2 regions of the Bradyrhizobium sp. SZCCHNS1050 genome follow, and region 2 is predicted to be linked to the other one. Evidence: predicted binding sites of a transcription regulator. Region 2 holds the regulator's gene; the other holds the start of a gene.
What was found. Region 2 encodes PhoB, which activates phosphate uptake and scavenging genes when phosphate is short. Its sites were predicted from a motif close to TGTCATNNANCTGTCAT; they were not measured.

Region 1 (7,150 bases), 660 kb from region 2:
CCACGGCAGAAGCCCCGGTTGCCAGCGCGGCGCCGGCTCCCGCTGCGCCCACGATGTCGGCTCCGCCGATGTCTTCCCCTCCGATGCCGGCCCCGCCCGCGGCGGCCCCGCGCATGGCCTCGCCTGCAGCCCCGGCGCCGGTCCCCAGCGTGCCCGTATCGCCACCGCTTCCGGAGGCGATCACCATCGAGACCCTGGCCGCCGTGGCGGCTGCGGTCGCAGCTCAATCTCCCGCAGCGGCCCCGAAGGCCGACGTTGCGCCGATCCAGCAGGTCCGCCCGACCGCCGCCGCGGCTCACAGCACCAGCGCGTCCGCGATGCCCAAGCCTGCCTACGAGCCGTCGCTGGGATCGACGCTGCTGTCGAACGGCCTTCTGCAGCGGCCGCAGGCACCCGCCAACGACTCGTTGGCGCCGATCCGTCGCATGACCCAGCCTGAGAAGATCGCATTCTTCTCGTAGGGCGAGTGCATCTCGGCCGCCTCCTGTTGAACCTCGATCGCTGAGCACCGAAAGGTGCCGCATTAATGGGTGACGCGGATCACTTACGCTGTTGCGCGACCTGCGTAGCCTGATCCTCAAGCCATTCGCTTTGCGCATGCTCGAGGAGAACGCCGTGTCCGTTCCAAAATTTCGCGCTGTAACATCCGCCTGGAAATCCCTGCTCATGTCCGCGCTGCTGGGCCTGATGGCCTGGGTCGGCCCGGACTCGGCGTTCGCCGCCGGCAGTGAGCTCGACATCCTTCACACACCACCGCGCGCGCTGGCAGCTCCCTCACCGGCAAAAGAGAGCAACACGCCCGCCGCGATCCCTCAAGGAGCCGAGCCACGCGTCGCGCTCGTGATCGGCAATGCGAGCTATCAGAACGCGCCGCCGCTGGAGAACCCGGACAACGACGCCCATGCTGTTGCCAAGCTGTTGAACTCAGCCGGCTTCGAGGTGATCACGGCGACCGACCTGACGCAGAACGAGATGCTCAAGGTCGTCGAGGATTTCTCGAGCCGGGTGGCAGCACACGGCCCGAACACCGTGGCAATGGTCTACTACGCCGGCCACGGGGTTCAGCTCGCGGGCGAGAACTATCTGATCCCGATCGATGCCCGTATCTCAGCGCCCTCCGACCTGACGACGGGGACCATCCGTCTGGTGGACCTGATGGCAACGCTCGACGCCATCCCGAGCCGGATGCGGATCGTCGTGCTGGACGCCTGCCGCAACAATCCATTCCCTGCCATCAACGATGCCGGACGCGGACTTGCCATCGTCGACGCGCCGAACGGTTCGATCCTCGGATACTCGACCTCGCCTGGCGCGGAGGCGCTCGACGGGCGTGGCGAGCACAGCCCGTACGCGCAGGCGTTCCTGAACCTGGCGCGGCAGCCGAACCTGCCGATCGAGCAATTGTTCAAGCGCATTCGCCTACAGGTGAACCAGAGCACCGACGGACGACAGACGCCATGGGAAAGCTCCTCGTTGACCAGTGATTTCACCTTCTTCGGGGATACGCTGGTCGCGGCGGCGCGCCCTGCCGAGAACGCGCCGGTGATCCAGATGGCGGCCAACCTGCCCAGCCGGTCCGTGCGGCAGGCCTATGACTACGTGCTGTCGGAGAACCGTCCGCAATATTATCGCGAGTTCATCGAGCTGTATCCGCGCGATCCGCTCGCCGACCGCATCCGCGCACTGCTCGCCGGCCTCGTGCAGGCCACGGCCTGGCACCAGGCCGTGCTGGCGAATTCGCCGGCCGCCTATCAGAGCTTCCGTGAATCCTATGCCGACAGCCCATATGCGCCGGTCGCACTGCGGCTGCAGGGACAGCCTCGGCCCATCCCCGTGCTGCAACCGAGCCGTCTCATGATGCCACCGCAACTGGCACCGATCGCGCGACCGTTCAATCCCGGTCCGCAGATCCAGAGCCATCCAGCCCCGCAACCGACGCTGCCGGCCGCCACCGTGCCGCACGGACCGCTGCCGCCAACGGTGGTCACGAAAGGCAATGCCATCAACAACGCGGGTCCCAACAAGGTCGTCGATCCCGGGCCTATCGCTCAGACCAAGTTGCGCGACAGGATCGTGCCGCCGACAAATCCGCCTGTGGCTACGAAAATCCAGCGCGATCCACTGAAGCGCAGTCCTGGGCGGCCATTCGACGCCCGCGAAGTGCGGCGTCCCTTCCCCGGCAATTCCGGACCGTTCAAGCCGAACATCAACGCGTCGCATCCGTCGATGGCGCGTGGCCAAGGCGGGATGCAGGGCGGCCCGGCGCGGAGCACGCCGCACGTCGCGCAGTCCGGACTGCGGATGGGCGGCGGGGGATTTGCAAAAGGCGGCCTCAGCTTTCACTGAGGCTTGATCGTCAGGCGATCAGCCTGGCGTAGAGCTCAGCATCGACATTGCCGCCGGACAAAACGATCACCACCGTCTTGCCCGCCACATCCAGCCGGCCGGCCAGCAATGCTGCAAGCCCGACCGAACCGCCGGGCTCGACCACGAGCTTCAGCTCCCGGAAGGCAAAGCCGACCGCGCGCCCCACCTCCTCATCCGAAGCCTCGACCGCAGCCGACAGCAGTTGGCTGTTGATGGCGAAGGTGATCTCGCCTGGAATCGCCGCCATCAGCGCGTCACAGATGGTCCGGCCCTTTGCGTCGTGCGCCTCGCGGTGGCCGGCCCGTAGCGAGCGCGCATGGTCGTCAAAACCCTTTGGCTCGGCCACGACCATCCGGGTGTTGGGAAAGCGCGCCTTGACCGCGGTCGAGACGCCTGCAAGCAGTCCACCGCCCGAAGCCGGGACGATCACCAGATCCGGCGACAGGCCGAGCGCCGCGAGATCTTCGGCGATTTCACGACCGACGGTGCCCTGCCCTGCGATGACGTAGGGATCGTCATAGGGCGGCACCACCGTCGAGCCGCGCTTTGCTGCGATGTCGCGCGCGATCGCTTCGCGGTCCTCGCGATCGCGATCATAGAGCACGACGTCGGCACCGAACGCCTTGGTGCGCTCGCGCTTGGCCGCCGGCGCATCCGAGGGCATCACAATCGTGGCGTCCATGCCCAGCAATGTGGCGGCATGGGCGACACCCTGCGCATGATTGCCGGAGGAGAATGCGACGACGCCGTTGCCGCGCGCTGCTTCCGGGATCGACGCCAGCTTGTTGTAGGCGCCGCGGAACTTGAACGAGCCGGTCCGCTGCAGCACCTCCGGCTTCACGAAGACGTTCGCTTTGAACCGCTCGTTGAGCACGGGAGCCGGCAGCAGCGGAGTCCGCACGGCCACGGGCGCGAGGACGCGTGCCGCCGCCTCGATGTCGGCGGCGGTCACGGGCAGGATCGGGGAATGAGCTGTCATACCCCTATTTTACCGCGCCCGATTGCCGAGAGGCAAGGGAACCGGTGTCAGGCGGCGCGGGCGGCCAGCTGCGGAACCGGCGCGGGTTGCCGCTGCGGATCGGTCCAAGTCAGGATCTCGAAACGGCCGTCCTCGTGCTCGACCAGCGCCGTGCAGCTCTCGACCCAGTCGCCGCAATTCATGTAGCGAATGCCGTCCTGGTCGCGGATGACGGCGCAATGGATGTGGCCGCAGATCACGCCATCAGCGCCATGCCGCCGCGCCTCCGAGGCCAGCGCCGTCTCGAACGCGCCGATGTAGTTGACGGCGTTCTTGACCTTCTGCTTGGCCCATTGCGACAGCGACCAATAGGGAACGCCGAACATGCGACGGAAGAAGTTGACCAGACGGTTCATCTGGATGGCGAAGTCATAGGCCTTGTCGCCGAGATGGGCGAGCCAGCGCGCATTCTGCACGACCAGATCGAAGATGTCGCCGTGGATCACCAGATAGCGTTTGCCGTCGGTGCCGGTGTGCAAGATGTTCTCGACGACGTCGATGCCGCCGAAATGCGTGCCGTAATAGCCGCGCAGGAACTCGTCGTGATTGCCGGGGACATAGACGATCTTGGCGCCCTTGCGGGCCTTGCGCAGCATCTTCTGCACCAGGTCGTTATGCGACTGCGGCCAATGCCAGCTCGATTTGAGCGCCCAGCCGTCGATGATGTCGCCGACCAGATAGATCGTGTCGGCATCATGGTGACGCAGGAAATCGACGAGGAGATTGGCCTGCGAGCCGCGGGCTCCGAGATGAACGTCCGAGATGAACAACGTCCGAAAGCGCCGAGCCGGGCTTTCTTCACCAGCAGTCTCAAGTCCCATGCGCGCCCACCTAACAGTCCCTGATGACACCGCGATGACGAAACGCCGCACCGGCAGAACCCATCCTGCCGGACCGCGACCGGACACCGCTCGTTTGACGACTCGCGATGTCCCTCGTCACTGCCCCGCGATACCAGCGGGGTGCGACAATCAGGCGACAGGCGGGCAGCGCGAACAGGGAAAATCAGCCTCCTATCTCGGCACGGTGACGACGCGCAGATTGTTGGTGGTGCCGGTCTGCGCGAACGGAATGCCGGCGACGACGACGAGCAGGTCGCCGGCTTCAGCGAACTCCTCCTGCACGGCGAAGAAGGTCGCGCGCTCGACCATCTCCTCGTAGCTCTGCACGTCCTGCGACAGCACGCTGTGCGCGCCCCACAGCAGGCACATCCGCCGCGAGGTGTCCTCATTCGGCGTGATCGCCAGAATCGGCAGGCTCGGCCGCTTGCGCGCAACGCGCGAGGCCGAGGTGCCGCTCGACGTATAGGCCACGATCGCCTTGGCGTGGATCGCCGAGGCGAGATCGGCCGCCGCGGTCGCCACCGCATGCGGCGGCGTCTGCTCCTCGCCCGGCTGCGTCGCCTCGACGATCGAGCGGTACATCTTGTGGCCTTCGGTGGCCTTGATGATGCTGTCCATCATCGCCACCGCCTCGCGCGGATATTGCCCGCTGGCCGATTCCGCCGACAGCATCACCGCGTCGGCGCCGTCATAGATCGCGGTCGCGACGTCGGAGACCTCGGCGCGCGTCGGCGTCGGCGTCGCGACCATCGAATCCAGCATCTGCGTCGCGACGATCACCGGCTTCACCGCGAGCCGGCAGGCGCGCACCAGCTCCTTCTGCTTGCCCGGCACGTCCTCGTTGGGAATCTCGACGCCGAGATCGCCGCGCGCAACCATGATCGCGTCAGAGAGCTGGATGATGTCGTCGATCCGCTCCAGCGCCGCCGGTTTCTCGATCTTGGACATGATGCCGGCGCGGCCATTGATCAGGCCCCTCGCCTCCAGCACGTCGGACGGCTTCTGCACGAACGACAGCGCCACCCAGTCGACGCCGAGGTCGAGCCCAAAGGCAAGATCAGAACGGTCCTTGGCCGTCAGCGGCGATAGCTCCAGAATGGTGCCGGGCAGATTGACGCCCTTGTGATTGGAGATCGCGCCGCTGACGATCACCTTGGCCTCGATCCAGTCGTCGCCGAGGCCGGTGACGCGGACGCGCACGCGGCCGTCATCGATCAGAAGATCGTGACCGGGCGAGACTGCCGCAAAGATTTCCGGATGCGGCAACGGAATCGATGTCTTGTCGCCCTCGGTGCCGTTGAGAACAAATCGAATCGTCTCGCCGGCTTCGACCTGGATCTTCTTGTCGCGCAGCGTGCCGACGCGAATCTTAGGACCCTGCAGATCCATCAAGATGCCGATCGGCCGCTGCACTTCCTTCTCGAGGGCGCGGACCGCGGCATGGACCTTGGCGTGATCGGCCTGGGTGCCGTGGCTGAAGTTGAGACGAAAGGTGTCCACACCGGCGAGGAACAGCGCTTTCAGCATCTCCGGAGAATTGCTCGCGGGACCGACAGTCGCGACGATCTTGGCTCGACGGTGACGACGCATGATGTGTCCTTTCTCCTTAAGCCGTGTCTCGCGTCTCTATGACACGCATGTGATTGGCATGCGCGGACGCAGCGGAAGCGCTGATATACGCCCCGCAGCGTCCATTGCAAGCGCGACACGGAACACGCCAGAATTGTGCAAGAGAACAGCACGCCTCAGGCGTTGGAGCCGTGGATCGCGTCGATGACGGCGTCGGTCACCTGCTTGGTCGTCGCCGTGCCGCCAACATCGGGGGTCAGGATGCCGGCTGCACAGACTTTCTCGACCGCAGCCATCAGCCGCGCGGCCGCGTCCGTCTCGCCGAGATGCTCGAGCATTTGCGCGCCGGTCCAGAACGTCGCGACCGGGTTGGCGATGCCCTTGCCGGTGATATCGAACGCCGAACCATGGATCGGCTCGAACATCGACGGGAAGCGCCGCTCCGGATCGATGTTGCCGGTCGGCGCCACGCCGAGGCTGCCGGCCAGCGCGCCGGCGAGATCGGACAGGATGTCGGCATGCAAATTGGTCGCCACGATGGTGTCGAGGCTCTTCGGCTGCAGCGTCATGCGCACGGTCATCGCATCGACCAGCATCTTGTCCCAGGTCACGTCGGGGAATTCCCGCGCCACCTCGGCGGCGATCTCGTCCCACATCACCATGCCATGGCGCTGCGCATTCGACTTGGTGACGACGGTGAGGAACTTGCGCGGGCGCGACTGCGCCAGCTTGAACGCGTAGCGCATGATGCGGGTGACGCCGACGCGGGTGAAGACCGCGACCTCGGTGCCGACCTCCTCCGGCAGGCCGCGATGCGCGCGGCCGCCCATGCCGGCATATTCGCCCTCGGAATTCTCGCGGACGATCACCCAGTCGAGATCGCCGACGCCGACATTGCGCAAGGGCGAGGCCACACCGGGCAGGATCTTGGTCGGACGGACGTTGGCGTACTGATCAAATCCCTGGCAGATCGGCAGCCGCAGGCCCCACAGCGTGATGTGGTCGGGCACGTCGGGAGCGCCGACCGCGCCGAAATAGATCGCGTCGAACTTTTTCAGCTCCGCGAGTCCGTCGGCCGGCATCATCACGCCGTGCTTCTTGTAGTAGTCCGAGCCCCAGTCGAAGGTCTTGACGTTGAAGCTGATGTCGCCCGCGCGCTTGGCGAGCGCCTCGAGCACGCGGACGCCTTCGGAGATGACCTCGGGGCCGATGCCGTCGGCGGGAATGGCGGCGATGGAATGGGTGCGCATGAAAGAGCTCCGTTGATGAGGTCAGGACGGCGTGGCTGCTTGGGCCTTCGCACTTTGTGAACGTGACAGCAACAGGGTCAGCACCGCCGATACCACCAGCAGGC
Region 2 (7,150 bases):
CTTGATCATGACGATCATCGGCGTCGGCATCGGCGCGCCGCTCGGCCTGTTTGCCGGCACCTATCTCGCCGAATACGGCCGCAACGACCGCCTGACCTCGGTGATCCGCTTCATCAACGACATCCTGCTGTCGGCGCCCTCGATCATCATCGGCCTGTTCATCTATGGTGCGGTCGTGGTGCCGATGGGCGGCTTCTCGGCACTCGCGGGTTCCCTTGCATTGGCGGTCATCGTGATCCCGGTGGTGCTGCGCACCACCGAGGACATGCTGCTGCTCGTGCCCAACCCGCTGCGCGAGGCGGCGTCTGCGCTCGGCCTGCCGCGCTCGCTGGTGATCCGCCGCATCGCCTATCGGGCGGCGCGCTCGGGCCTCATCACCGGCGTGCTGCTGGCGACCGCCCGCGTCGCCGGCGAGACCGCGCCTCTGCTGTTCACCGCGCTGTCGAACCAGTTCTGGAGCCTCAACCTTTCCAAGACGATGGCGAACCTGCCCGTCACCATCAACAATTTCGTCCAGAGCCCTTATGCCTACTGGAAACAACTGGCCTGGAGCGGAGCCCTTCTCATCACTCTGGCCGTGCTCGCCCTGAACATCGGTGCACGCATTCTCGGCGCCGAGAGGAACACCAAATGACCGAACTGTCCGTCTCCGTCAGTCAGCCCAATCACGCTCTTCACGGCAAGGCGCTTCCGGATGCGCCGGCCAAGGTGACCGCGCGCAACCTCAACTTCTACTACGGCGACCATCACGCGCTGAAGAACATCAACCTGTCGCTGGGCACCAACCGCGTCACCGCGTTCATCGGCCCGTCCGGCTGCGGCAAGTCCACGCTGCTGCGCATCTTCAACCGGATGTACGATCTCTATCCGGGGCAGCGGGCGACCGGGCAGCTGATGCTCGACAACACCAACATCCTCGATCCCAAGCTCGATCTGAACCTGCTGCGTGCCCGGGTCGGCATGGTATTCCAGAAGCCGACGCCGTTCCCGATGACGATCTACGAGAACATCGCCTTCGGCATCCGCCTCTATGAGAAGATCTCCAAGTCGGAGATGGACGACCGGGTCGAGAAGGCGCTGCGCGGCGGCGCGCTGTGGAACGAGGTCAAGGACAAGCTCAACGCCTCGGGCCTGTCGCTGTCCGGCGGCCAGCAGCAGCGGCTGTGCATCGCGCGTACCGTGGCGGTCCGGCCGGAGGTGATCCTGTTCGACGAGCCGTGCTCGGCGCTCGATCCGATCTCGACCGCCAAGGTCGAGGAGCTGATCCAGGAACTCGCCGAAAACTATACGATCGCCATCGTGACGCATAACATGCAGCAGGCGGCGCGCGTCTCCGACAAGACCGCCTTCATGTATCTCGGGGAGCTGATCGAGTTCGACGACACCAGCAAGATCTTCACCTCGCCGAGCGATCGGCGGACCCAGGATTATATCACCGGCCGGTTCGGCTGACGCCGACGACATTGTCTTCAGGAGATCATCATGGCCAGTGAACATACCGCCAAGGCGTTCGACAGCGATCTGCAGGACCTCACCCGTCTGGTATCGGAGATGGGCGGCCTCGCGGAGCGGCTGATCGTCGATTCCGTCGATGCGCTGGTGCGGCGCGACATCGCGCTCGGCCAGAAGGTGGTCGCCACCGACGCCGAGGTCGACAAGCTGCAACGCATCATCGAGGAGCGCGCCGTTCTTACCATCGCCCGGCGACAGCCGATGGCGGTCGACCTGCGTGAGATCGTCGGCGCGATGCGCGTGGCGACCGATCTGGAGCGTATCGGCGATCTCGCCAAGAACATCGGCAAGCGCGTCGCGGCGCTGGAGAGCGACTTCCATCCGCTGAAGCTGATCCGCGGGCTCGAGCACATGACCGATCTCGTGCAGTCGCAGGTCAAGACGGTGCTGGACGCCTATGCCGCGCACGATTTGCCGGCGGCGATGACGGTGTGGAAGGGCGATGAGGAAGTCGATGCCATCTGCACCTCGCTGTTCCGCGAGCTCCTGACCTACATGATGGAGGATCCGCGCAACATCTCGTTCTGCATCCACCTGATGTTCTGCGCCAAGAATATCGAGCGCATCGGCGATCACGCGACCAACATCGCCGAGACGGTGTTCTATATGATCGAAGGCCAGCAGATCATGGACAAGCGCCCGAAGGGCGACATGACGAGCTTCGCATCGACGATCCCCGGCAACTGAGAGAGACGGTTCAGACATGGGCGCCCGAATTCTGGTGGTGGAGGACGAGGAGGCGCTGACGACGCTGCTGCGCTACAACCTCGAGGCCGAAGGCTACGAGGTCGAGACCGTGGCGCGCGGCGACGAAGCCGACACGCGCCTGAAGGAGCGTGTTCCCGATCTCGTCGTGCTCGACTGGATGCTGCCGGGCCTGTCCGGCATCGAGCTGTGCCGCCGCCTGCGGGCGCGGACCGAGACCCGGCAGTTGCCGATCATCATGCTCACCGCACGCGGGGAGGAGAGCGAGCGCGTGCGCGGCCTCGCGACCGGCGCCGACGACTACATCGTCAAGCCGTTCTCGGTGCCGGAGCTTCTGGCGCGGGTGAAAGGCCTGCTGCGGCGGGCGAGTCCGGAGCGGCTGGCGACCGTGCTGTCCTATGGCGACATCGAGCTCGACCGCGAGAAACGCCGCGTGGCGCGCTCGGGGCGGCCGATCGATCTCGGTCCGACCGAATACCGCCTGCTCGAGTTCTTCCTGGAGCATCCCGGCCGCGTGTTCAGCCGCGAGCAGCTGCTCGACAGTGTCTGGGGCCGCGACATCTACATCGACGAGCGCACCGTCGACGTCCATATCGGCCGCCTGCGCAAGCTGCTCAATCCCGGCCGCGAGCAGGACCCGATCCGCACCGTGCGCGGCGCCGGTTATGCGCTCGATGATCGCTTCGCCAAGAGCGAGCAGGTGTAAGGGGCGATCGGGCGTGAGGACGCAGCAGGTGTGAGACGCGAGGCGGCCCGATTGAGGAGATCGCGGTCCGCTTTCCGCCACGCCGCCGCCGTCTTGATCGTGTCTGCTTCGTGGCCCGTCACGATGTTTCGGTCCCAGCGGACGCCCTTGATCAAGACCATCATCATATCTCTTGCCGTGCTGCTCGGCGGCGCGGCGGGCGCCACGGCCGCCGAGCTCGAAGACGCGGTCGCGGCGGCAGGCAACGGGCAGCATGCGGCGGCGATGCGACGGCTGCTGCCGCTGGCCGCCAAGGGCGATGCGCGGGCGCAGTTCGACGTCGGCTTCATGCACGCCTTCGGCTGGGGCCAACCGCGCAACCCCGCCGAGGCGCTGGCGTGGTACCGCAAGGCCGCCGATCAGGGGCTCGCTGTCGCGCAACACTATCTCGGCATCGCCTACGTCAACGGCGAAGGTGTTGCGAGCAATTACGGCGAAGCCGGCCGCTGGTTCAGCCGCGCCGCGGCGCAGGGCTTCGCCCAGTCGCAATACATGCTCGGCCTGATGCTGCTCGACGGCCGCGGTGTGAAACAGGACGTCGTGCAGGGCTATGCCTGGCTGGTGATGGCGGGCCGTAGCGGCGTGCGATCGGCCGGCCGCGACGTGCAGCGGGTCAAGTTGACCGAGCCGCAGCGCGTCCAGGCCCAGAGTGCCATTGCGGCCTGGCGGCCGAAGCCGGAATCGGCGGAGGCCGGCATCGCCGCTCCGCGTCCGGAGCAACTGCTCGGGCTCGACCGCCACATCGGCGAGGTCGTCGATCCCACCTCGTGGCCGGCGTCGTCGATCGGCGTCGTCACCGTCGCGCAATACTCGACCGGCGGCTGGTGCACCGGCACGCTGGTCGCGCCGCGCGTCGTGCTCACCGCGGCGCATTGCGTGTTCAACGGCGTGGCGCAGGTCAGCCCCGGCAACGTCCGCTTCCTGGCCGGCATGAACAGGGGCACGCCGGCGGCATCGTCGGTCGCCGACAAGCTGATCGTGGCGCCCGATTTCGTCCCGACCCGGCACGACAGATGGTCGCTCGACCGCTCGCCCGCCGATTGGGCACTGATCGTGCTGAAGGACGCGCTGCCGTCGAAGCCGGTTGAGGTCAGGGCGCTGACGCGCGAGGAATTGCAGGCTGCGACCACGGCCGGAACCATCTCCGAGATCGGCTATGGCCAGGAGCGGCGCTATTCGCCGACCGGCCAGCGCAATTGCAGCGCCGGCATGACCAAGGACGAGATGCTGCTGACGGTGCATTGCCTCGCCAATTTCGGCTATTCGGGCTCCCCCATCATGGCCGACGTCGGCGGACAGCCGGCCGTGGTCGGCATCTTCTCGGCGTTCCACGAGGAGACCCGGCTGATGTTCGCCGCCCCCGCGAGCCAGTTCGAGGCGGTCGTGCGGCGCGAGATCACGGCACAGAGTGCCTCGATGCGGTGAGCGAAGGAGGGGCGAGAGAAGAAGATGTCCCGCCGCTGGTCATGATCTGTGCGTGACTGGATAGCGGGTTGCCAAGCGAGAGGGCAATCCGGGAAGGGCCGCCCACGTTTTCCTGCAGTTTTTGCCTGCAGCGGGGGGCTTTACCGAACTGGCCTGGCTCTTGCTATAGTCCGAGTATGACGATTGTTCAAATTGATCATCCTCGTGCCCCTCGGCTGCTGTGGTGGCGATCGCAGCCCGGCCGCAACGTTGCGCTCGTCGGCGGGCTGGTCGCCGCCAACGCGCTCGCCTGGGCCTGGGCGTTCGCGCTCTACGCCGACCGGCCCGCCATCGTCGGCACCGCGATGCTGGCCTGGCTGCTCGGACTGCGCCATGCGGTCGATGCGGATCACATCGCGGCGATCGACAACGTCGTGCGGAAGCTGGTGCAGGACGGTAGCGCCCCGCGCGCCGCCGGCCTGTATTTTGCGCTCGGCCATTCCAGCGTCGTCGTCATCGCCACCATCGTCGTGAGCCTCATCGCCGGCGCCGACCTCCTGGATGAAGAGAGCGCGATCAGGGCGATCGGCGGCGTCATCGGCACGTCGGTGTCGGCCGGCTTCCTGCTGCTGATCGCGTTGGCGAACCTCATTCTGTTCGTGAACCTCTGGCGCCGCGCCGCACAGCCGCAGTCCGAGATGGAAACCGCCGGAAGCTCCGGACGGGGCATCCTCATCCGCCTGCTGCGCCCGGTGCTCCGCCTGGTGGGACGCGCCTGGCACATGTATCCGCTCGGTTTCCTGTTCGGTCTCGGCTTCGACACTGCGAGCGAGATCGGGCTTCTTAGCCTGTCGGCAACCGAGGCCGCGCGCGGCGCGAGTCTTGCGCACGTGCTGGTGTTTCCGGCGCTGTTCGCGGCGGCGATGGCCACCGTCGACACCGCCGACAGCATGCTGATGGTCGGCGCCTATCGCTGGGCGCTGACCGATCCCGCACGCAAGCTGCGCTATAACCTCGTGATCACCGGCGCCTCTGTCGCGATCGCGCTGGTGATCGGCGGCTTCGAGGCGATCACGCTGTTGGCGCCGCGGCTTGGCCTGACCGGGGGATGGACGAGGGTCGCCACCGCGCTGGGCGACGATGTCGCCAATCTCGGGATCGTCGCGATTGGCCTGTTCGGACTGATCTGGGCGATCGCCATGCTGCTCGGTCGCAGCCAGCGCGGTTCCGAGGCTATGCCCGGGGAAGCGCTTGCCAGTGTTCATGCGGGGGCGCTAAACCCGCCGGTGATACGAAGCGGAACGCTTAAGACGGGCTAGGAGCGGGGCCTTATGATGGTCGGCTCTGAGGGAACGATCAGGATGCTATGGCTGCAGGGTGCGAGCTGCGGCGGCTGCACGATGTCGATCCTGGAAAGCGGCGCGTCCGGCTGGTTCGACGAGCTGCGCCAATCCGGCATCGATCTGGTATGGCATCCCTCCGTCAGCGAGCAGACCGGAGACGAGGTGGTGGAGCTGTTGGAGGCGATCCGCGACGGTCGCGAGCGGCTCGATCTGCTGGTGCTCGAAGGCTCGGTGGCGCGCGGACCTGGCCTGACCGGCCGCTTCAACATGCTCGCCGGCACCAACCGCTCGATCTATCACTGGCTGCTCGATCTGGCGCCGCTGGCCGACTACGTCGTTGCCGTCGGCAGTTGCGCCGCCTATGGCGGCATTCCTGCTGCCGGCATCAACCCGACCGATGCGGTCGGATTGCAGTTCGAGGGCAGCGACATCGGCGGCGCGCTCGGCGCGGGCTTCCGCTCGAAACGCGGGCTGCCGGTGATCAACGTCGCAGGCTGTGCGCCGCATCCGGGTTGGATGATGGAAAGCCTGCTGGCGCTCACCTCGGGCGATCTGTCGGCAGACGGCCTCGACGCAGTCGGCCGTCCGACCTTCATCGCCAATCACCTGGCGCATCACGGCTGCTCGCGCAACGAGTTCTACGAGTTCAAGGCGAGCGCGGAGACGATGTCGGAGCGCGGCTGCCTGATGGAGCATCTCGGCTGCCGCGCGACGCAAGCGGTCGGCGACTGCAATCAGCGCTCGTGGAACGGCGGCGGCTCCTGCACCAAGGGCGGCTACGCCTGCATCGCCTGCACCTCGCCGGGCTTCGAGAGCGCGCAGAACTATCTGCAGACGGCCAAGCTCGCCGGCATTCCCGTGGGGCTTCCGACCGACATGCCCAAGGCCTGGTTCGTCGCGCTCGCAGCGCTGTCGAAATCGGCCACGCCGCGTCGCGTCCGAGTCAATGCGACGGCGGATCATGTCGTGGTGCCGCCGGGCCGTGCCGGCGACAAGCGCCGTCCATGACGCGGATCACGGTCGGACCGTTCAATCGTGTCGAAGGCGATCTCGAGGTCAGGCTCGATATCGAGAGCGGTCGCGTCACGAGGGCGGAGGTGACGGCGCCGCTCTATCGCGGCTTCGAGCAGATCCTGGAGGGGCGGCCGTCGCTGGACGCCCTGGTGATCGCACCGCGAATCTGCGGCATCTGCTCGGTGTCGCAATCGATCGCCGCCGCCGCGGCGTTGCGCCAGGCCATGGGTATTGCGGCAGCGCCAAACGGCGTCCTCGCGGCCAACATCGCGCACGCGGCCGAGAACGCAGCCGACCATCTGACGCATTTCTACATCTTCTTCATGCCGGACTTCGCCCGCGACGTCTACGCCTCGCATGCCTGGCATTCGGCTACGGCCGAGCGCTTCGCGGCCACGAAGGGCAGCGCGGCCCGCGATGCGTTGCC

Region 1: QX094_RS01490 (UDP-2,3-diacylglucosamine diphosphatase) is a predicted target of PhoB. The motif match lies at 4,230-4,246, and genes of this name have one in related genera.

Annotation. Positions count from the first base shown of each region.
Region 1 is NZ_JAUETR010000001.1:326,241-333,390, forward strand. It holds gene QX094_RS01475 (hypothetical protein) at 1-461, shown strand, start outside; gene QX094_RS01480 (caspase family protein) at 667-2,346, shown strand; gene QX094_RS01485 (threonine/serine dehydratase) at 2,357-3,346, opposite strand; gene QX094_RS01490 (UDP-2,3-diacylglucosamine diphosphatase) at 3,394-4,206, opposite strand; gene pyk (pyruvate kinase) at 4,399-5,817, opposite strand; gene QX094_RS01500 (tartrate dehydrogenase) at 5,973-7,046, opposite strand; gene QX094_RS01505 (D-galactonate transporter) at 7,068-7,150, opposite strand, start outside.
Region 2 is NZ_JAUETR010000001.1:986,702-993,851, reverse strand. It holds gene pstA (phosphate ABC transporter permease PstA) at 1-634, shown strand, start outside; gene pstB (phosphate ABC transporter ATP-binding protein PstB) at 631-1,452, shown strand; gene phoU (phosphate signaling complex protein PhoU) at 1,483-2,199, shown strand; gene phoB (phosphate regulon transcriptional regulator PhoB) at 2,216-2,923, shown strand; gene QX094_RS04660 (trypsin-like serine protease) at 3,071-4,387, shown strand; gene QX094_RS04655 (HoxN/HupN/NixA family nickel/cobalt transporter) at 4,564-5,685, shown strand; gene QX094_RS04650 (HupU protein) at 5,701-6,717, shown strand; gene QX094_RS04645 (nickel-dependent hydrogenase large subunit) at 6,714-7,150, shown strand, end outside.